DNA from 3 places in the Saccharopolyspora sp. ID03-671 genome. Region 2 is predicted to be linked to each of the others. Evidence: riboswitches for the same ligand, from Rfam matches in the RefSeq annotation. Region 2 holds a riboswitch; each other region holds the start of a gene.
What was found. A riboswitch is a leader RNA that binds a small molecule or an ion and turns the genes downstream of it on or off. The one in region 2 is predicted to bind glycine.

Region 1 (6,683 bases), 560 kb from region 2:
GCCGAAACCGCGCGTGGCCAGCGCCGGGGTGCCGATCCGCAGACCCGAGGTGACCATCGGCGGGCGCGGGTCGTTCGGCACCGCGTTGCGGTTGACGGTGATGCCGATCTCGTGCAGCCGGTCCTCGGCCTGCTTGCCGTCCAGCTCGGAGTTGCGCAGGTCCACCAGCACCAGGTGCACGTCGGTGCCGCCGGAGACCAGCGAGACACCGGCCTCGGTCGCGTCCGAGGCCAGCAGGCGCTCGGCCAGGATCTGGGCGCCCTCGACGGTGCGGCGCTGGCGGTCCTTGAACTCCTCGCCCGCGGCGATCTTGAAGGCCACCGCCTTGCCGGCGATCACGTGCTCCAGCGGGCCGCCCTGCTGACCGGGGAAGACCGCGGAGTTGAACTTCTTGGTGAACTCCTCGTCCGAGGACAGGATCACACCGCCGCGCGGGCCGCCCAGGGTCTTGTGCGTCGTGGTGGTCACGACGTGGGCGTGCGGGATCGGGCTCGGGTGCAGGCCCGCGGCCACCAGGCCCGCGAAGTGCGCCATGTCGACCATCAGGTAGGCGCCGACCTCGTCGGCGATCTCCCGGAACCGCTTGAAGTCCAGCTGGCGCGGGTAGGCCGACCAGCCCGCGACGATCAGCTGCGGCTTGTTCTCCCGGGCCAGGCGCGCGACCTCGTCCATGTCGACCCGGTGGTCGTCGTCGGAGACGTGGTACGGCACGACGTTGTAGAGCTTGCCGGAGAAGTTGATCCGCATGCCGTGGGTCAGGTGGCCACCGTGGGCCAGGTCCAGGCCCATGATGGTGTCGCCCGGCTTGAGCAGCGCGAACATCGCCGCCGCGTTGGCCTGCGCGCCCGAGTGCGGCTGCACGTTGGCGTAGGTGGCGCCGAAGAGGTCCTTGATCCGGTCGATGGCCAGCTGCTCGACGACGTCGACGTGCTCGCAGCCGCCGTAGTAGCGCTTGCCCGGGTAGCCCTCGGCGTACTTGTTGGTGAGCACCGAGCCCTGCGCCTGCAGCACCGCCTGCGGGGCGAAGTTCTCGGAGGCGATCATCTCCAGCGTGTTCTGCTGGCGACCCAGCTCGGCGCCGACCGCCGCTGCGACCTCCGGGTCAACCGTTGCCAGGGCATCGTTGAACAGATCCGGGTTCGACATCAGTGTGTGCCTCCTGTTTCTTTCTTTCAGTCAGGCGTTGCGGCGGTAGAAGGGCAGCTCGACGACCTGCACCGCGACGTTGCGGCCGCGGATGTCGACCTGCAGGGCCGTGCCGGGCTCGCTGTGCTCCCGGTCGACGTAGGCCATCCCGATCGGATGCCCGAGGGTCGGGGACGGTGCGCCGCTGGTGACCTCGCCGACCTCGGCGCCGTCGGCGTCGAGGACCCGGTAGCCGTGGCGGGGCGCCCGCCGCTGGTCGGTGGACAGGCCCACCAGGGTGCGCTCGGTGGGCTTCTCGGCGACCGCGGCCAGCGCGGACCTGCCGACGAAGTCGGCGTCCTTGTCCAGCTTGACCACCCGGCCGAGGTTCGCGTGGTACGGCGTGAGCTCGGCGGAGAGCTCGTTGCCGTAGAGCGGCATCCCCGCTTCCAGCCGCAGGGTGTCGCGGCAGGACAGACCGGCCGGCTGGAGGTCGTGCGCGGCGCCGGACTCGGTGAGCGCCTGCCACACGGCCTCGGCGTCGCCGGGCGAGGTGAACAGCTCGAAGCCGTCCTCGCCGGTGTAGCCGGTGCGCGCCAGCAGCACGTCCTTGCCCGCGACGGTCGCCGGGTAGCCCGCGTAGTACTTGACGGTGCTCAGGTCGGTGTCGGTCAGCGGCGCCAGGATCGCCACCGCGTTCGGGCCCTGCACCGCGATCAGCGCGTAGTCGTCGGAGACGTCGGCGTGCTTCGCGTCGAAACCGGAGACCCGCTCGGCCAGCTCGGCGGAGACCACGGCCGCGTTGGCGGCGTTGGCCACGACCAGGAACTCCTGGTCGGCGAGGCGGTAGACGATCAGGTCGTCGAGCACGCCGCCGGTCTCGTCGCAGATCATCGTGTAGCGGGCGCGACCGGGGGTGATGGCGGAGGCGTTGGCGACCAGCGCGTAGTCCAGCGCCTCGGCGGCCTGCGGACCGCTGATGAGGATCTCGCCCATGTGCGTGAGGTCGAACAGACCGGCGCTGCTGCGCACCGCGTTGTGCTCGGCGGTGTCGCTGCTGTAGCGGACCGGCATCTGCCAGCCGGCGAACTCCGTGAAGGTGGCGCCGAGGGATTCGTGCACCGCGTGGAGCGGTGTCCTCCGGGGCGTCTGTCCGGGCGACGACATGGTGAAACTCCTCCTGGGTGGGCGTGCCGGTCGGCAGTCGAGGGCCGGTCAGCTCACGCGCCCAACCTTATCCGGGGCGCCTCGACCCCCGACCGGCGCGGTCTGCGCTGGTCGGGCGGGGTCTCCCCGGAGTCATTGGCCTGAGAGTTTCACCACCCGACAGGGGTGGTTTGCACCGTGGGCGAGAAGCGCGATGCTCCTGCTTTTCTCCGTGTTTCGCCTGGTGTCCTGCGGTAATGGTGCCTGAGAGTTTACTGGGGAGTATTGCTCCTTCGGCGCCTCGCCCGACGAGGGCGAGGTCTCTCCCGCGAGACGTCATCGGCGCGTATTCGGTTGTGCTGCTCACAGACGCTACGAACCGCCCCCACCCCAGTCAACAGGAAGACCGAGTGATCTCAACCCTTGCGCACGGGGGCGCGATCAGCTTCGGGTCACCACGCGTTGCCGCCGCCAATCGCCTCGTGCGCGGCTCGCTGCTCCGCGATGTCGGCGAGTTGGGCTTTGAGGCCGTCGATGAGGGCTGTGAGGGCCAGTTCGAAGCTGGCGGTGTCGATCTCGGCGGCCTTCGTGTGCAGCAGGTGGGCTCGGGTGAGGTGGGGGAAGCGGTTCGTGTAGACGGCTGCGTCGGCGGGGAAGCCGTGGCTGAAGGAGCCCATCGCCGAGCCGACGACCAGGTACTTCGTCGAAGCGCCGATCATCGTGGCGTAGCGCTGCGGCCAGCCGGCCCGGGTGAGGCCGCCGTGGACGGCGTCGGCGACGCGCAGGGCGGACTCGCGGCGGGCCGGGCCGTAGGCGATGAACGGCACCAGGTTCGGGTGGTCGGCCAGGGCCGCGCGGTAGGAGCGGGCCCAGCTGCGCAGGCCGGTCACCCAGTCCTGGTCGAAACCGGAGACGTCGACCTCGCTGATCACCTCGTCGGCGATCTCGTGCAGCAGGTCGTCCTTGGTGGCGACGTGGTTGTACAGCGATGCCGCGCGCACGTCGAGGCGTTCGGCGAGCCTGCGCATGGACAGCGCTTCCAGGCCCTCGGTGTCGATGATCTCCAGGCCGATCTTCCGGATGCGTTCCGGGGAGAGCCGGGGTGTGCTGGGTCTGGGCAACGTCTCTCTCCTCACCGGGATCCCTTGCGGCGTGCGCCGGGACGGTTCTAGGCTGCCATAAAACTAACGGTGTTAGTTACCGGCCTGCACGGAAAGGAACGACGCGATGGTCGACTTCTCGCTCTCCGAGACCGAGCGCGACATCCGCGATTGGGTGCGCAACTTCGTCCAGCGGGAGCTCATGCCGCTGGAGCCGGAGGTGCTGCGCAGAGAGCGGGCGGGTCAGCGCGGTCTCACCAAGGACGAGCTCAAGGAGCTGCAGAACAAGGCCAAGGAGGCCGGTTTCTGGGGCGTGCAGACGCCCGAGGAGTACGGCGGCATGAACCTCTCGGCCGTCATGACGGCGCTGATCGAGGTCGAGCTCGGCCGCACCTACGTGCCGTTCCGCTTCGGCGGCTACGCCGACAACATCCTCTACTACGCCAACGAGGACCAGAAGCAGCGCTACCTGCTGCCGACCATCGAGGGCACCCGCAAGTCCTGCTTCGCCATCACCGAGCCCGGCGCGGGCTCCGACGCGAAGAACCTGCGCACCACGGCCGTCCGGGACGGCGACGAGTGGGTCATCAACGGCGAGAAGACCTTCATCACCGGCGGCATCGACGCCGACTTCGTGATGGTCTTCGCCGTCACCGACCGCGAGAAGGGCGCCAACGGCGGCGTGACCTGCTTCCTCGTCGACCGCGACATGGGCTGGAAGTCCGAGCCGATCGACATCATGGGACCCGACGAGCGCCAGCCGGCCGCGCTGGTGTTCGACAACGTCCGGGTGCCCGCCGAGAACGTGCTCGGCGAGGTCGGCAACGGGTTCGGCCTGGCCATGCAGTGGATCGGCCGCGGCCGCTACCTGCTGCCCGCCGCGGCGCTGGGCGCCTGCGAGCGGCTGGTGGAGATGGGCTCGGAGTACGCCCAGCAGCGCGAGACCTTCGGCGCGCCGATCGCCGAGCGGCAGGCCATCCAGTGGATGATCGCCGACTCCGCGGTGGAGATCGAGGCGCTGCGCTGGCTGATCCTGCAGGCCGCGTGGCAGGTCGACCAGGGCATGGACTCCCGCCACGCGCAGTCCATCGCCAAGCTGTTCGGCGCCACGCACGCCAACCAGATCGTCGACCGCGTCCTGCAGATCCACGGCGGCATGGGCTACACCAAGGAGCTGCCGGTCGAGCGCTGGTACCGCGACCTGCGGCTGCTGCGCATCTTCGAGGGCACCGACGAGATCCAGCGCCGCACCATCGCCCGCAACGTGCTCAAGGGCCACGCCTCGATCAGCGGTGTCCTGGGCTAGGAGGCGGACGAGTGGTTGGGTCGCTCAGCGGTGCGGGTGGCGGAACCTGAGCGCCTTCGTGGACTCCGTGCGCCGCTCCTTGAGCGTGCCTCTGTCCGGCTGGTCGGCGCTTCGCCACTCCGTTCGAGCAGGTGATCTGCCATCGGTGGGTGTTTTGTCGGTACCCTGGTCGATGACGGCCTCGACGCTTCGGGAGTGATGATGTCTCTGTTCAAGAAGGTCACCGACTTCGCGAAGAGCCCGCAGGGCAAGAAGGTGATCGACCAGGCCAAGAAGTACGCCTCCGACCCGAAGAACAAGGAAAAGATCGAGCAGGTCAAGAACAAGTTCACGGGCAAGGGCGGCTCCGGCTCCCAGGGCGGTCACCACTGAGCGGACGCCCTTTTGGGCTGACGTCCTGTCGGGCGGAAGTCCCGGGAACGGCCTCCGGCTTCGGCCGGGGGCCGTTTTCTGTTGCCCGGGCGGCGATCGACAGTAGAGTCCCCTCCCGGGTTGTTCTCGATGACGAGCAGCACGGAGGTCGCGAATGGGCAGCGCGTACGTCGCCGGGACGTTCGACACCAAGGGCGCGGAGCTCGACTACGTCGCCGATCTCATCGCCCGGGGGCACCCCGTCGTCACCGTCGACCTGTCGACCTCCGGTGAGAGCTCCGGTGCCGACGTCCCGGCCGCCGAGGTCGCCGCGCACCACCCGGGCGGCGTCGACGCCGTGTTCACCGGCGACCGCGGATCGGCCGTGACCGCGATGGCCACCGCCTTCACCCGCTTCCTGGCCGAGCGCGACGTCGACGGCGTCATCGGGCTCGGCGGTTCCGGTGGGACCGCGCTGGTCACGCCAGCCTTGCGGGTGCTGCCGGTGGGCGTGCCGAAGGTGATGGTGTCCACTGTGGCCTCCGGCGACACCTCCGGTTACGTCGACGCCACCGACATCGCGATGTTCCCGTCGGTCACCGACGTCGCCGGGCTGAACCGGATCTCCCGCCGCGTCCTCGCCAACGCCGCGCACGCGCTGCTCGGCGCGATCAGCCACCCGATGCCGCAGGTCGAGGACAAGCCCGCCGTCGCGCTGTCGATGTTCGGGGTCACCACGCCCTGCGTGACCGCAGCGGCGGGCAGGCTCGAAGCCGAGTTCGACCCGCTGGTGTTCCACGCGACCGGGACCGGCGGGCGGGCGATGGAGAAGCTCGTCGACGACGGCCTGGTGCACGCGGTCCTGGACGTCACCACCACCGAGGTCTGCGACCTCGTCGCGGGCGGCGTGATGAGCGCGGGCGAGCAGCGGCTCGACGCCATCGCCCGCACCGAGTGCCCTACGTCGGCTCGTGCGGCGCGCTGGACATGGTGAACTTCGGTGCGCGCGAGACGGTTCCGGAGCGCTACCGGGACCGGAACCTCTACGTGCACAACCCGCAGGTGACGCTGATGCGCACCACGCCCGAGGAGTGCCGGGAGATCGGCTCGTTCCTCGCCCGCAAGCTCAACGCCTGCCAGGGCCCGGTCCGGTTCCTGCTGCCGACCGGCGGTGTGTCCATGTTGGACGCTCCCGGCCGGCCCTTCCACGACCCCGAGGCCGACGCCGCGCTGTTCGAGACGCTGGAGCGCGAGGTCGAGCAGACCGAGGACCGCCGCGTGCTGCGGGTCGAGAACAACGTCAACGACGAGGAGTTCGTCACGGCGCTGCTCGCCGCGTTCCGTGAAATCCTGTGAGCAGTACCGACACTGGAGGGGCGATGAACGGATTCGACCGCGCGGACCTGCTCCGCGAGTTCCACGCCAAGGCCCAGCGCGGCGAGCCGATCGTCGGCGGCGGGGCCGGGACCGGGCTGTCGGCCAAGTGCGAGGAGGCCGGCGGCATCGACCTGATCGTCATCTACAACTCCGGCCGCTACCGGATGGCCGGGCGCGGCTCGCTGGCCGGGCTGCTGGCCTACGGCAACGCCAACGACATCGTCGTCGAGATGGCCCGCGAGGTGCTGCCGGTCGTGCAGCGCACACCCGTGCTGGCC
Region 2 (6,683 bases):
GGGCACGTAGCCGATCACGTCGTGGTCGGCGAGCGAGATCAGGGCGCCGCAGGGGCTTTCGGACTCCACCGCGGAGACCTGGCGCAGCGTGATCGGGCGCCCGCGGGCCCGCCCCAGCTCGTCGATGAACGTGCGCAGGTCCCACGGCGTCGGCAGCGGAAGCGCGGACGCCAGTTCCTGGCACCACGCCCGCATCGTGCCGGGCTGCGCGTGATCGTCGGAGGGGGTCACGCCGCGATCATCGCCCGGGACGAGCACCAGGCGCGCGCAGCGGAACGGTGCGGTCGCCGACGCATGCTCATGTTCCGGATCATGCGTCATCGTTGCTCGCGGTGTTGCTGTCGCGCAGATCGGCGACCACACCGCGGATGCGCTCGGCCTGGGCCGGGGTCAGCCCGCGCAAGCTGAGCGATTCCACACCGGACTCCTTCAGCTCCCGGAGTTCGACCAGCGTCGCGAGCTGGGCCCGCACCGAGTCGGCGTGCTCACCGGAGTCGAAGGTGTCGAGCGGCACGCGGAAGAACGCCGCCAGCGCCCGCAGGTGCTGCCAGCCCGGGTTCGGGGACTCCCCGCTGAGGATCTTGTAGAGCTGCGATCCGGAAATGCCGGTCTCCGCGGAGATCCGCTTGACCTCGTACGGCCGCCCGGTCTCCGGGTCGGGGAACGATCGCCGCAGCCACGCCAGCCTCTCCGCCAGCGTGTCCCCTTGATCGCTCACCGTGCTCTCGCGCTTCTCGGGCACAGGATCACCCCCAGGTCCGTTCCCCCGATTGACGGATTCTCGCATTTGATACTACTCTCTGTCGAGATTCCACGATCGTGTAATCGCTTGGGGGTGTGCCGGGCAGAGCCGCAGGAGAGCAACATCATCCCGCGGTTCTGCTCCGGTGCCGCAGCCGCTCGGACGTGACCGGGTGCCCGCCGATGCCATCGCGCGCGAGCAAGGGAACCTTCTTGCCGACGAAGACCGGCGGGGCTGCGCGGAAGGGAACCTTCCGCGCAACCCCGAGGCTCGATCGACCCGGCCGAAGTCAGTCCAGGACGCTGTTCAGCGGCAGGCTCGTGCGGCCGTGGGCCTCGGCGACGGCCTGGTTGACCAAGTGCCCGTCGTGGGTGTTGAGGCCACCGGCCAGCGCCGCGTCACCACGGCAGGCCTGCCGCCAGCCCGCCTCCGCGATGCGCAGCACGTAGGGCAGGGTCACGTTGGTCAGCGCGTGCGTGGAGGTGTTGGGCACCGCGCCCGGCATGTTCGCCACGCAGTAGAAGACCGAGTCGTGCACCCGGTAGGTCGGGTCGTCGTGCGTGGTCGGACGCGAGTCGGCGAAGCACCCGCCCTGGTCGATGGCGATGTCGACCAGAACACTGCCCGGCTTCATCTCCGAGACCAGGTGGTTGGACACCAGCTTCGGGGCCTTCGCTCCCGCGATCAGCACCGCGCCGATCACCAGGTCGGCCGAGCGGACCGCCTGCTCCACCGCGTAGCGGTTGGAGGTGACGGTGCGGATCTGGCCGTGGAAGTCGCGGTCGATCTCGCGCAGCTTGCCGACGTTGGTGTCCAGCAGCTCCACGTCGGCGCCCATGCCCAGGGCCACCCGAGCCGCGTTGAGCCCGGCGACACCGCCGCCGATCACCACGACCCGGGCCGGGTGCACGCCCGGAACGCCGCCCGGCAGCACACCGCGGCCACCGCTGGGGCGCAACAGCGAATGCGCTCCCACCAGCGGCGCCAGCCGCCCGGCGACCTCGCTCATCGGCGCCAGCAGCGGCAACCCGCCATCCGCGGTCTGCACCGTCTCGTAGGCGATGCCGGTGACGCCCGAGTTCAGCATGGCGTCGGTCAGCTCGGCCGAGGCGGCCAGGTGCAGGTAGGTGAACAGCACCTGGTCCCGGCGCAGCCGCGGGTACTCCTCGGCGATCGGCTCCTTGACCTTGAGCACGAGGTCGCCTTCCGCCCACACGTCGTCGGCGGTGGCCAGGACCTTCGCGCCGGAAGCGAGGTAGTCCTCGTCCGGGATGGACGATCCGGCGCCGGCGCCCGCCTCGACGAACACGTCATGACCACGCGCGGTCAGCTCGTGCACACCGGCAGGAGTGATCGCCACCCGATACTCGTTGTTCTTGATCTCGCGAGGCACTGCGATCTTCACCGTGGGGTCCTTTCGTCGTGTGGAAACAACGATCGGACGATGTGGCGCAGGACGCATCATGTCCGCGGCATGAGATTGGGTGGGGGGCTTTGTGCTGCCGGCACAACAGCGGTGCGTGCGGGGCCGGTGGTGACAGAAAGGTTCCCGTGCTCGCCCCGCGACGGACTCAGCCGTGCTGGGCCCACCGCTCGGCCAGCAACTGCACCAGCAGCGCCGACCGGACGTCGGGGTCGTCGAGGTCGACGTCCACCAGCTGGCCGATCCGCTTCATCCGGTACCGGAAGGTGTTGGGGTGGACCCGCAGCTCCCGGCTCGCCTGACGCGGATCACCGGGATGACGCAGCCACGCGTGCAGCGTGGCCTGGTAGTCGGTGTGCTGCGCGCGATCGTGCTCGCGCAGCACCGGCAGGGGACCCAACGTGGCAACCCCGGCATCGGTGGCGGCCCCCGCCATCCGGCTCAGCACCAGCAGGTGCCACAGGTCGTCGTAGACCGCGACGCGCTGCCGCACCAGGCCCGTGCGCAGCAGCCCGATCAGCTCGTCGGCCTGCGCGCGCGACCGCGGTACGTCAGTGACCGGCACGGACGTTCCCACCGCGACGAGGGGGCGAGGGGACAACTCGTGCGAGAGCAGGGCCTGGCGCAATTCGGGCCAGCCGCCACCGCGTCCCCGATCGGGCACCAGCGCGTAGAGCACCGAACCGATCTCGGTGACCAGCGGACGTCGCCCGATGCCGCGGGTGATCCGCTCCCACATCGCCAGCCGCTGCCCCTCGGCGGGCTCGTCGGACGCCGGCATCTCGATCGCGATCACCCGGTGCTCCTCGTTGGGCACGGCCAGTTCGGTGGCCGCCGAGCGCCAGCCGTCCCCTCCGTCGAGCAGCAGCCGCACCTGCTCGGCCGAGCGCTTCCGCTGCACGTCGGCGACCGCGCGCCAGCGCAACAACTGCAGCGCCACCAATGGCGCGGTGTCGGCGAAGGCCGTGGCGCGCTCCTCCGAGACCGGTCCCGGCACCACCGCCCACATCGACCCGAGCAGCTCACCTCCCATGCGGATCGGCACCACCAGCCGCGGCAGCGTGCCGTCCTGCTGCGCGGGCACGAAGATCGCCGAACTGCCCTTGGTGAGCTGCCGGAACGTGCCGCGGGCGCGGAACTTCGCGAGCACGTCGTCCGGCTGCTTGCGTCCCATGATCGTGGAGATCCGCGCCGGATCGGTCAGGTCCTGCCGGGCCGAGTAGGCCAGCACCTGGGAGTGGGCGTCCTCGATGGTCACCGGGGCGTCCACGACGTCGGCGACCGCGTCGGCCAGCCGGAACAGGTCGGCGACCCCGACCCCGCTCTCCTCGGTCTGCCGGATCCCGCCCGCGAGCGCCGCGCGGATCAACCACACCAGCTGCGCCCACGCCGTGCCCGGCCGCACCTCGACCAGCGCGATCCCCGCCTCGCGCACCGCCTCCACCACCTCGGCGAGCGCCGCCACCGGGGGTTTGAGCAGCACCGCCGCCGCACCGCTCTCGCCGCTCTCGCGCACCAGCCGCAGCGCCTGCTCGCGATCGGCGATGCCCACTCCCAGCACGAGGTCGCCACCGGTGGCGGGTGTGGGCTGATCGGGTTCGGCGATCACCACATCACCGGCGACGGTGCTGGCTTCCGGGCTGATCACGGTGCGCAGCAGAGCCGGTCCGACCCGCTCGACCAGCGCCCGGATGTCGAGCATCGAAGGGGCCTCCTCGACCAAGACGCACCGGCGGAGATCACATGTGCATTGACAGTGCCGCTGGCGCGTTTATCGTTGCTGAGCACATCGACAATCGCATACCGGCCATCGACCCCGTGCGGGAGAGACCCTGCCAGCAGCGCAGGGCGCCGAAGGAGCAACACTCCCCAGCAAACTCTCAGGCACCCACGACCGCTCGGGCGAGGCGACTCTGGAAAGCGCTCGTCGACGCAGACGTGCCACCCACGGTGCAAGCCGCCGCCGCGGCGAAGCTCTCAGGTTCCGCAACAGAGGGGGAGGCCCAGCCGAAACCGGGGATCAACGCCCCTCGAAACCGCTTTGGAGCCTCCCTCATGACGCTGCCCACCAACCTGGCCTACACCGAAGAGCACGAGTGGATCGAGGACCGCGGCGAGATCTCCCGCGTCGGCATCACCGAGCACGCCGCCAGCGCCCTCGGCGACATCGTCTTCGTGCAGCTCCCCGAGGTCGGCGACAAGATCGAGGCCGGTCAGGCGTGTGGTGAGCTCGAGTCGACCAAGTCCGTCAGCGACCTGTTCGCGCCCGTCACCGGTGAGGTCGTGGCCATCAACGACGCTGCGGTCGACGACCCGGCCGTGGTCAACTCCGACCCCTACGGCGAGGGCTGGCTGATCGAGGTGCGCGTCACCGAGACCGGTGCGACCCTCACGGCCCAGCAGTACTCCGACTTGATCAACGAGTAGTCGCGGAGCCCGGAACGAGGCGAGGCGATCAATGGCGATCAGTGTCTTCGACCTGTTCTCGGTGGGAATCGGTCCGTCCAGCTCGCACACCGTGGGGCCGATGCGCGCGGCGCAGCGGTTCACCGTCAGGCTGCGCGAGAACGGCGTGATCTCCCAGGTCAACAGAGTCAAAGCGGAGTTGTTCGGTTCTCTCGGCGCGACCGGTCACGGTCACGGCAGCCCGGGAGCCGTGGTGCTCGGGCTCGAGGGGAACCGCCCGGAGGCGGTGGACCCGGTGGCCGGCGCGGAGCGCGTCGACGAGATCGAGCGCAGCGGCATGTTGCGGCTCGGCGGCGACCAGGTGCTGCCCTTCAGCGTTGCGCGCGATCTGGTGCTGCACCGGCGCAAGTCGTTGCCGCAGCATCCCAACGGGATGCGGTTCACCGCCCTCGGCAACGACGGTGGGGAGCTCGACTCGGCGATCTACTACTCGGTCGGCGGCGGTTTCGTCGTGGACGAGGACGCTGCCGGGGCGGATCGGGTCAAGGCCGATGACACGAAGGTTCCCATGCCCTTCCGCACCGGGGCCGATCTGCTGCTGCACAGCACCGGGTCTGGTTTGCCGATCAGCGGGGTCATGCTGGCCAACGAGCTGTCGTGGCGCGAGGAGTCGGCCGTTCGCGCGGGGCTGCTCGACATCTGGCGGGTGATGCGGGAATGCGTCGACAACGGGTGCCGCAGCACCGGTGAGCTGCCGGGCGGGTTGAAGGTGCGGCGGCGCGCGGCGCAGCTGGCGGCGTCGTTGACCGACCGCGACGACCCGCTGGAGTGGGTCACGTTGTTCGCGCTGGCGGTCAACGAGGAGAACGCGGCGGGCGGGCGCGTGGTGACGGCTCCGACCAACGGCGCGGCCGGCATCGTTCCCGCCGTTCTGCACTACTACGCCCGTTTCGTCCCCGGTGCCGATGAGGACGGTGTGGTGCGATTCCTGCTGACGGCAGGGGCGATCGGGGTGCTGTTCAAGGAGAACGCCTCGATCTCCGGTGCCGAGGTCGGTTGCCAGGGCGAGGTCGGCTCGGCCTGCTCGATGGCGGCGGCCGGTTTGGCGGAGGTGCTGGGCGGCACGCCGGAGCAGGTGGAGAACGCCGCCGAGATCGCGATGGAGCACAACCTCGGGCTCACCTGCGATCCCATCGGCGGGCTGGTGCAGATCCCGTGCATCGAGCGCAACGCGGTCGCATCGGTCAAGGCGATCACCGCCGCGCGCATGGCCCTGCGGGGCAACGGCACGCACTACGTGTCCCTCGACAAGGTCATGAAGACGATGCGGGAGACGGGTCGCGACATGTCGGTCAAGTACAAGGAGACCGCGCGCGGCGGCCTGGCCGTCAACGTCATCGAGTGCTGAACGGCGGCCCGGGGTGAGCAGGGGAACCTCCCTGTCATCGCCTCGGGCCTCAGCGCGCCCCTGACCTGCTCGTTCGAGTATCGGGGGAACCTTCGACGCGAACACCCGCAGCATCATTGTGCCCAATTTAGTTGTGCACAACTGAATGGTGCGCTACTGTTCGTGGCGTGGCGACAGAACCCGGAACGACGCTGGACCGGCTGCTCTGCTTCGCGCTGCACAGCGCGTCGCGGGCGTTCACCAACCTCTACCGGCCGTTCCTCGACGAGATCGGCCTGACCTACCCGCAGTACCTGGTGATGCTCGTCCTGTGGGAACGCGAGTCGCGCACCGTCAAAGAGCTCGGAGCCCTGCTCCGGCTCGACTCCGGAACGCTGTCACCCCTTCTGAAGCGACTCGAGGCTCGCGGAGTCCTGGTCCGCGCGCGCAGCGAGACCGACGAGCGGTCGGTGCGCGTCGCGATCACCGACGACGGGCGCGCGCTCGGACAGCAGGCGCGCGACATCCCCCAGCGGATGGTCGCCGCCACCGGGATGCAACTCGGCGACGTCGAGGAACTTCGGTCCACATTGGAAAACCTGACGACCACGTTGAACGACGCGGCCCGCCGGGTCACCGAGAATCAGGAGACGCGATCATGACCGTTCTCTACACCGCGGAGGCCACCGCCACCGGAGCCGGCCGCGCCGGCCGCACCCGCACCT
Region 3 (6,683 bases), 3.3 Mb from region 2:
GACGCCCGGCAGCACCGGGAAGTTGATCATCTGGGCGGCGAACACGAACGCCGCCACCAGCCCGGCCATCGGGGCCGTGCGGTCGTCGAGATCGGCCCGCGCGCGCACCAGCGCCACCGCGAGGCCGGCTATCGCCACGACGGCGAACAGCACCGCCGTCCGAGCGTTGAGCAGCCCGTCGCTCATGTGCATCGCGAGCGTCGTGGTCGGCACTGGCCATCCTCTCCCCGAACCGGGCGTCCCCCGCCGGGACTACCGCCGGTCCAGGGTAGTTGCCGATCACCCGCTATCACCAGGTGCTGGCAAGAGGCGCTCGTCGCAATCCTGTGCGAAAAAGCCGTCGACCCGGGCATACCACCCGGGTCGACGGCTCAAGAACCGGGCTGAGGCCCTCTTGCGGACCCCGCCCCGCGAGCAGATCAGTCGCGCACGGCGAGCGCGAGTTCGCCGCTGCTGTCCTTCTCGGCGTCGAGCGTCTTGTCACCGAGGAGCTCGGCGACCTCCTTCTCCAGGAAGACCCGGACCCCGTTCTCCTCGATCACCTCGTCACCCTCCTGGGGTGCCTCGGCGATCGACGCCTGCAGCCCCTCGCCGGCCGGCGCGATGCGCAAGCCCGAGCTGGCCGGAGAGTCGCCGCCGACGAGGACGAGCTTGATGACCTCCACGGCGCTCTCACTGATGGTGAGCATGGTGCTCAACTCCTCTCGGAGCCGGTCGGTTGAAGTGGCCACCGTGTCACCGCCGCGACCGCGCGCGCAAACCGACCCGCCGACTCAGCTCTGGTAGGCCTCCAACGGAGGGCACGAGCACACCAGGTTCCGGTCGCCCTTGGCCCCGTCGATCCGGCGGACCGGCGGGAACACCTTGATCGCGTCGGTGCCCAGCGGGTAGGCGGCCTCCTCGCGGGAGTAGGAGTGGCGCCACTCCTGGGCGAGGCTGGCCGCCGTGTGCGGAGCCCCGACCAGCGGGTTGTCGTCGGCCGGCCACTGACCGGCGACGACCTTGTCGATCTCGGCGCGGATCGCGATCATCGCCTCGCAGAAGCGGTCCAGCTCGGCGAGGTTCTCGCTCTCGGTCGGCTCGACCATCAGCGTGCCCGCGACCGGGAACGACATGGTCGGGGCGTGGATGCCGTAGTCGGCGAGCCGCTTGGCCACGTCGTCGACGGTGATGCCGCTGGTCTTGCTGATCTGCCGCAGGTCCAGGATGCACTCGTGGGCGACGAAGCCGCCCGCACCCGTGTAGAGCACCGGGAAGTACTCACCGAGCCTGCGGGCCACGTAGTTGGCCGAGGCGACCGCGGTCAGCGTCGCGCGGCGCAGGCCGTCGGCGCCCATCATCCGCACGTAGGCCCAGGAGATCGGCAGGATCGAGGCGCTGCCCCACGGGGCGGCGCTGATCGGGCCGACACCGGTCTCCGGACCGGCCGCGGGCTGCAGCGGGTGGTTGGGCAGGAACGGCGCCAGGTGCTCGCGCACCCCGATCGGGCCGACGCCCGGACCGCCACCGCCGTGCGGGATGCAGAACGTCTTGTGCAGGTTCAGGTGCGAGACGTCGGAGCCGAACTTGCCCATCCGGGCCAGGCCGATCAGCGCGTTGAGGTTCGCGCCGTCGACGTAGACCTGGCCGCCCGCGTCGTGCACCAGCCCGCACACCTCGCGCACGGTGTCCTCGTAGACGCCGTGCGTCGACGGGTAGGTGATCATGATCGCGGCGAGGTCCTCGGCGTGCTTGCCGACCAGCTCGCGCAGGTGCTCCATCTCGATGTTGCCCTGCTCGTCGCAGCGCACCACGACCACGCGCATCCCGGCCATGACGGCGCTGGCGGCGTTGGTGCCGTGCGCGCTGGCCGGGATCAGGCACACGTCGCGCGCGGTCGCACCACGGTCGTGGTGGTAGGCGCGGATGGCGAGCAGACCGGCGAACTCGCCCTGGCTGCCCGCGTTGGGCTGCAGGCTGACCGCGTCGTACCCGGTGACCTCGGCGAGCCACTCCTGCAGGTCGGAGACGACCTTGAGCAGGCCCTCCGCGTCCTCGGCGGGCGCGAACGGGTGCAGCGAGGAGAACTCGGGCCAGGTGATCGGCTCCATCTCCGCGGTCGCGTTGAGCTTCATCGTGCACGAGCCCAGCGGGATCATGCTGCGGTCCAGCGCGATGTCCTTGTCCGACAGCTGCCGCAGGTAGCGCAGCAGTGAGGTCTCCGAGCGGTGGGTGCGGAACACCGGGTGCGTCAGGTACTCGGAGGTGCGCGCCAGCGCGCCCGGCAGCGAGTCCGGGGTCTCGGCGTCGAGGGCGTCGACGTCGCCGGCGAGACCGAAGGCGTCCCACACCGCGGCCAGGTGGGCGCGGGTGGTGGTCTCGTCGCAGCTGATGCCGACGTGGTCGGCGTCGACGCGGCGCAGGTTCACCCCGGCCCGGCGGGCCGCGGCCAGCACCTCGTCGGCCTTGCCCGGGACGCGCGCGAGGACGGTGTCGAAGAACTCCGCGTGCACGACCTCGACACCACCGCGGCGCAGGCCCTCGGCGAGCACGCTCGCCATCCGGTGCGCGCGGGTCGCGATCGCCTTGAGCCCGTCCGGGCCGTGGTAGACCGCGTACATCGAGGCGACCACGGCCAGCAGCACCTGCGCGGTGCAGATGTTGCTGGTGGCCTTCTCGCGGCGGATGTGCTGCTCGCGGGTCTGCAGCGCGAGCCGGTAGGCCTGGTTCCCGTCGACGTCGGTGCTCACGCCGACCAGACGACCGGGCAGCTGCCGCTCCAGGCCCTTGGCCACGGCCATGAACCCGGCGTGCGGGCCGCCGAAGCCCATCGGCACGCCGAAGCGCTGGGTGGAGCCCACGACCACGTCGGCGCCGATCTCACCGGGCGCGCGCAGCAGCGTCAGCGACAGCAGGTCGGCGGCCACGACGACCTTCGCCCCGGTGTCGTGGATCGCGCTGATCAGCGCCTCGTGGTCGCGCACCGCACCGGAGGCGCCCGGGTAGGACAGCAGGGCGCCGAAGAACTCGCCCTCGGGCAGCTCCCCGGCCGACAGGTCGGCCACCACGACCTCGATGCCCAGCGGCTCGGCGCGGGTCTCGATGACGGCGATGGTCTGCGGCAGCGTGTCGGCGTCGACCAGGAAGCGCGGCGACTTGGACTTGCCCGCGCGGCGCACCAGGGTCATGCCCTCGGCCGCAGCGGTGGCCTCGTCGAGCATCGAGGCGTTGGACACCGGCACCCCGGCCAGGTCGGCGACCATCGTCTGGAAGTTCAGCAGCGCCTCCAGCCGGCCCTGCGAGATCTCCGGCTGGTAGGGCGTGTAGGCGGTGTACCAGGCGGGGCTCTCCAGCACGTTGCGCAGGATCACCGGCGGGGTGATCGTGCCGTAGTAGCCCAGCCCGATCATCTCGGTGTGCGGGGTGCAGCGGCCGGCGAGGTCGCGCAGCTCGGCCAGCGCCTCGGTCTCGGTGGCCGGGTCCGGCATGGCCAGCTGCAGGTCGGACTCGCGGATGGTGTCCGGGACGGCCTTCTGGCCCAGCTCCTCCAGGGAGCCGACGCCGATGACGTCGAGCATGCGGGCCAGCTCAGCGGGCATCGGCCCGACGTGGCGGTCCGCGAACGGCCTTCCGTGCTCCAGCGCGGCCAGCGGGATGCGGTCGTGCGTCGCGTCGGTCATCGCCAAAACCTCACTCATCGCGGCGAACAAAGGGCGGCAGCTCTGCGCTGCTCTCCCCCTCTGTCCCCGTTCGCGAAGCGAACGCCTGAGAGCTTCACCCGGCGGACCGGGCTTGCACCGTCGGCGGGGCGCACCTGGTGGGTGTGCCCGCTTTCCAGAGGTATCTCGCCCGTGCGGTCCAGGTGGCCTGAGAGGTTGTCGGGGAGAGTTGCTCCTTCGGCGCCTGCCCTGGCCGAGGCCAGGACCGGACTCTCCCGCACGGGGTCGGCGATGGCGCTCAGAGTACCCGATCAACCGCGCTTATCAGACCATCAATGTCGTCTACCGCACAGATGGCCGAGGGTGGTCGCGACCGGACCGGGTTCAGCCGGTTTCGGCCTGGCGGTCGCGGCGGCGGGCCGCCAGCTCGTCGGTCATCGACGACTCGATGTTCTCGCCGCCGTCGGCGCGCTCGGCCGGGAACTCGTGGATCGTGCCGCTGATCTCGCGCATCGCGCCGCTGACGGCGATGCCGAACACTCCTTGGCCGCCCTGGAGCAGATCGACCACCTCCTCCGCGGAGGTGCACTCGTAGACCGTGGTGCCGTCGCTGAACAGCGTCAGCTTCGCCAGGTCCTGCACGCCGCGCTTGCGCAGGTGCTCCACCGCGACCCGGATGTTGTGCAGCGAGACCCCGGTGTCGAGCAATCGCTTGACCACCTTGAGCACCAGGATGTCCTTGAACGAGTACAGCCGCTGGGAACCCGACCCGGCCGCGCCGCGGATGGACGGGCCGACGAGCTTGGTGCGCGCCCAGTAGTCCAGCTGCCTGTAGGTGATGCCCGCGATCTGGCAGGCCGCCGGCCCGCGGTAACCGACCAGCTCGTCGGGGGCCGAGGCGTCGGGGAACAGCTCACCCTGCTCCGCAGCGTCATCCGCGTTCGCTGCTTGCTCCACCACGCCTGCCTCCCCTCGTCCGGCCCGCAGCCGACGACGACGATCACCAGCTCCCGGACCGCTTCTGATCCAGGGCCGCGAAGCCGTACACCGGCTGAATCACACCGGGGCAATTCGCGTACTTCCGAAGGTAGGCCCGCTCAGCAGGCGGGTCAACGCGACGCGCGGGGGACGTGAGCCCGCGTTCGCCTCGCACGAGATCCGGCCCCCGAGCCGCTCGCGCGACTCGGGGGCCGGGGTGGTCTGTTCGGCCCAGCAGGGCTGGTCCTGCTGCGTGTCGGCGCCTACGTGTCGGCGCCGCGGAAGTCCTCCGGGGAGACCGAGTCGAGGAACTCGCGGAACTTCTCGACCTCGTCCTCCTGCTCGTCCGGGATGATCAGCCCGGCCTCGTCGAGGACCGATTCGTCGGCGTGGATCGGCACGCCGATCCGCAACGCCAGCGCCACCGAGTCACTCGGTCGCGCCGACACCCGCACATCGCCGTCGAACACCAGCTCGGCGAAGAACGTGCCCTCCTGCAGATCCGTGATCCGCACCTGCTCCAGATCGCGGCCCAGGGCGCCGATGACGTCCTTGAGCAGGTCGTGCGTCAGCGGCCGCTGGGGCCGCACGCCCTGCTGCTCCAAGGCGATGGCCGTCGCCTCCACCGACCCGATCCAGATCGGCAGGTAGCGCTCGCCCTCGGCCTCGCGCAACAGCAGGATCGGCTGGTTCGCCGGTAGTTCCACTCGCACGCCGACGACGCGCATCTCGCTGCTCATCGTCACATCGCCTCCTCCAGCGCGCCGAAGCGTGACTTCCCCGTCGAGGGTCCCGCACCGACGCCTCCGACGCTACCCGCGATACGGCGGACACGCCCTTTCCCACCGGCGGCCCCAGCGGACCGCCCACCGTCGCGGTCGTTGCGAATCGGGGCTCGCGGCCCGGACCGCCGGCTGAGCTCGTCGTCGAGCATTACCCTGCACGATACACCGCGCGGGAGATCACCGACTCCATCGGAAATCCCCCGCTGTGCTGTGGAAACCGCTTGTGGTCCCGGGAAATTCCCGGTGCGGGGAGGACGTCCGCGCGCGGGCGGCGCAGTTGCCTCATGCGTCAGCGGGGCGGCGCCCCTCGGCGCCGCCCCGCTGACGGGTTGACAAAGCCCTGATCGGCGGCCTCAGCGGCCGCCCTGGCCCCCATCGATCGGCCCGGTCAGGAACACCAGGCGGAACTTCCCGATCTGCACCTCGTCGCCGTTGGCGAGCACCGAGGTGTCCACCGGTTCCCGGTTCACGTAGGTGCCGTTGAGGCTGCCCACGTCCACGACCACGAAGTCGTTGCCCTCGCGGCGGAACTCGGCGTGCCGCCGGGACACCGTCACGTCATCCAGGAAGATGTCGCTGTCCGGGTGGCGTCCGGCACTGGTGGTCTCGCGGTCCAGGAGGAACCGCGAACCCGCGTTGGGACCGCGCTTGACCACCAGCAGGGCGGAACCCGCGGGCAGCGCATCGACCCCGGACGCGGCGGCAGGCTCCGGGGCCGCGCTCTCGGTGCTCTCCTGCTCCGAGAGGAAGGGCCTGAAGACCGAGGTGGTCTCCGGTGACTGCTCCGGCGGAACATCGCCGAAGCCGCTGTTTTGGCTCACCTGAGCTCTCCTCTACGCGGATAGATCGTGCCAAGTATGCGCCCAACGTACCGTGCCTGGACAGCCCCGTGACGAGCGACTCCCGACATCGTCGCACGGACGCCGCCGCGTCGGACGATCATGCCTGGTCGATCAGGTTCTGATAGGCCTCGGCGTCGAGCAGACCCGCCAGTTGGTCCGGGTCGGCGAGCCGGATCTCGACCATCCAGCCGTCACCCGCGGCATCCGAGTTGACCAACTCCGGCTGGTCCTCCAGCGCGGTGTTGCCCGCCGTGACCTCACCGGTCACCGGGGCGTAGATGTCGGAGACGCTCTTGGTCGACTCCACCTCGCCCATCGAGTCACCGGCGGTGACCTGCTGCCCCGTCTCGGGAAGCTGGACGAACACCACGTCGCCGAGCTGCTGCTGGGCGTAGTCGGTGATGCCGATGCGCACGGTGTCGTCACCGACGCTCTGGACC

Region 1: linked by a shared signal. The riboswitch ahead of gcvT (glycine cleavage system aminomethyltransferase GcvT) and the one ahead of gcvH (glycine cleavage system protein GcvH) in region 2 are both predicted to bind glycine.
Region 3: linked by a shared signal. The riboswitch ahead of gcvP (aminomethyl-transferring glycine dehydrogenase) and the one ahead of gcvH (glycine cleavage system protein GcvH) in region 2 are both predicted to bind glycine.

What each region holds. Positions count from the first base shown of each region.
Region 1 is NZ_CP134054.1:5,222,029-5,228,711, forward strand. It holds gene glyA (serine hydroxymethyltransferase) at 1-1,146, opposite strand, end outside; gene gcvT (glycine cleavage system aminomethyltransferase GcvT) at 1,177-2,292, opposite strand; glycine riboswitch at 2,412-2,512, opposite strand; glycine riboswitch at 2,514-2,610, opposite strand; gene REH65_RS24230 (TetR/AcrR family transcriptional regulator) at 2,724-3,392, opposite strand; gene REH65_RS24235 (acyl-CoA dehydrogenase family protein) at 3,499-4,677, shown strand; gene REH65_RS24240 (hypothetical protein) at 4,876-5,049, shown strand; partial or broken gene REH65_RS24245 (Tm-1-like ATP-binding domain-containing protein) at 5,204-6,384, shown strand; gene REH65_RS24250 (phosphoenolpyruvate hydrolase family protein) at 6,408-6,683, shown strand, end outside.
Region 2 is NZ_CP134054.1:4,665,978-4,672,660, forward strand. It holds gene REH65_RS21590 (hypothetical protein) at 1-231, opposite strand, end outside; gene REH65_RS21595 (hypothetical protein) at 311-742, opposite strand; gene ald (alanine dehydrogenase) at 1,032-2,147, opposite strand; gene REH65_RS21605 (helix-turn-helix domain-containing protein) at 2,314-3,867, opposite strand; glycine riboswitch at 3,977-4,072, shown strand; gene gcvH (glycine cleavage system protein GcvH) at 4,221-4,592, shown strand; gene REH65_RS21615 (L-serine ammonia-lyase) at 4,624-5,979, shown strand; gene REH65_RS21620 (MarR family winged helix-turn-helix transcriptional regulator) at 6,147-6,620, shown strand; gene REH65_RS21625 (organic hydroperoxide resistance protein) at 6,617-6,683, shown strand, end outside.
Region 3 is NZ_CP134054.1:884,009-890,691, forward strand. It holds gene REH65_RS04215 (energy-coupling factor ABC transporter permease) at 1-192, opposite strand, end outside; gene REH65_RS04220 (HesB/YadR/YfhF-family protein) at 420-689, opposite strand; gene gcvP (aminomethyl-transferring glycine dehydrogenase) at 774-3,659, opposite strand; glycine riboswitch at 3,824-3,926, opposite strand; gene REH65_RS04230 (MerR family transcriptional regulator) at 4,023-4,598, opposite strand; gene REH65_RS04235 (bifunctional nuclease family protein) at 4,880-5,356, opposite strand; gene garA (glycogen accumulation regulator GarA) at 5,755-6,222, opposite strand; gene gcvH (glycine cleavage system protein GcvH) at 6,341-6,683, opposite strand, start outside.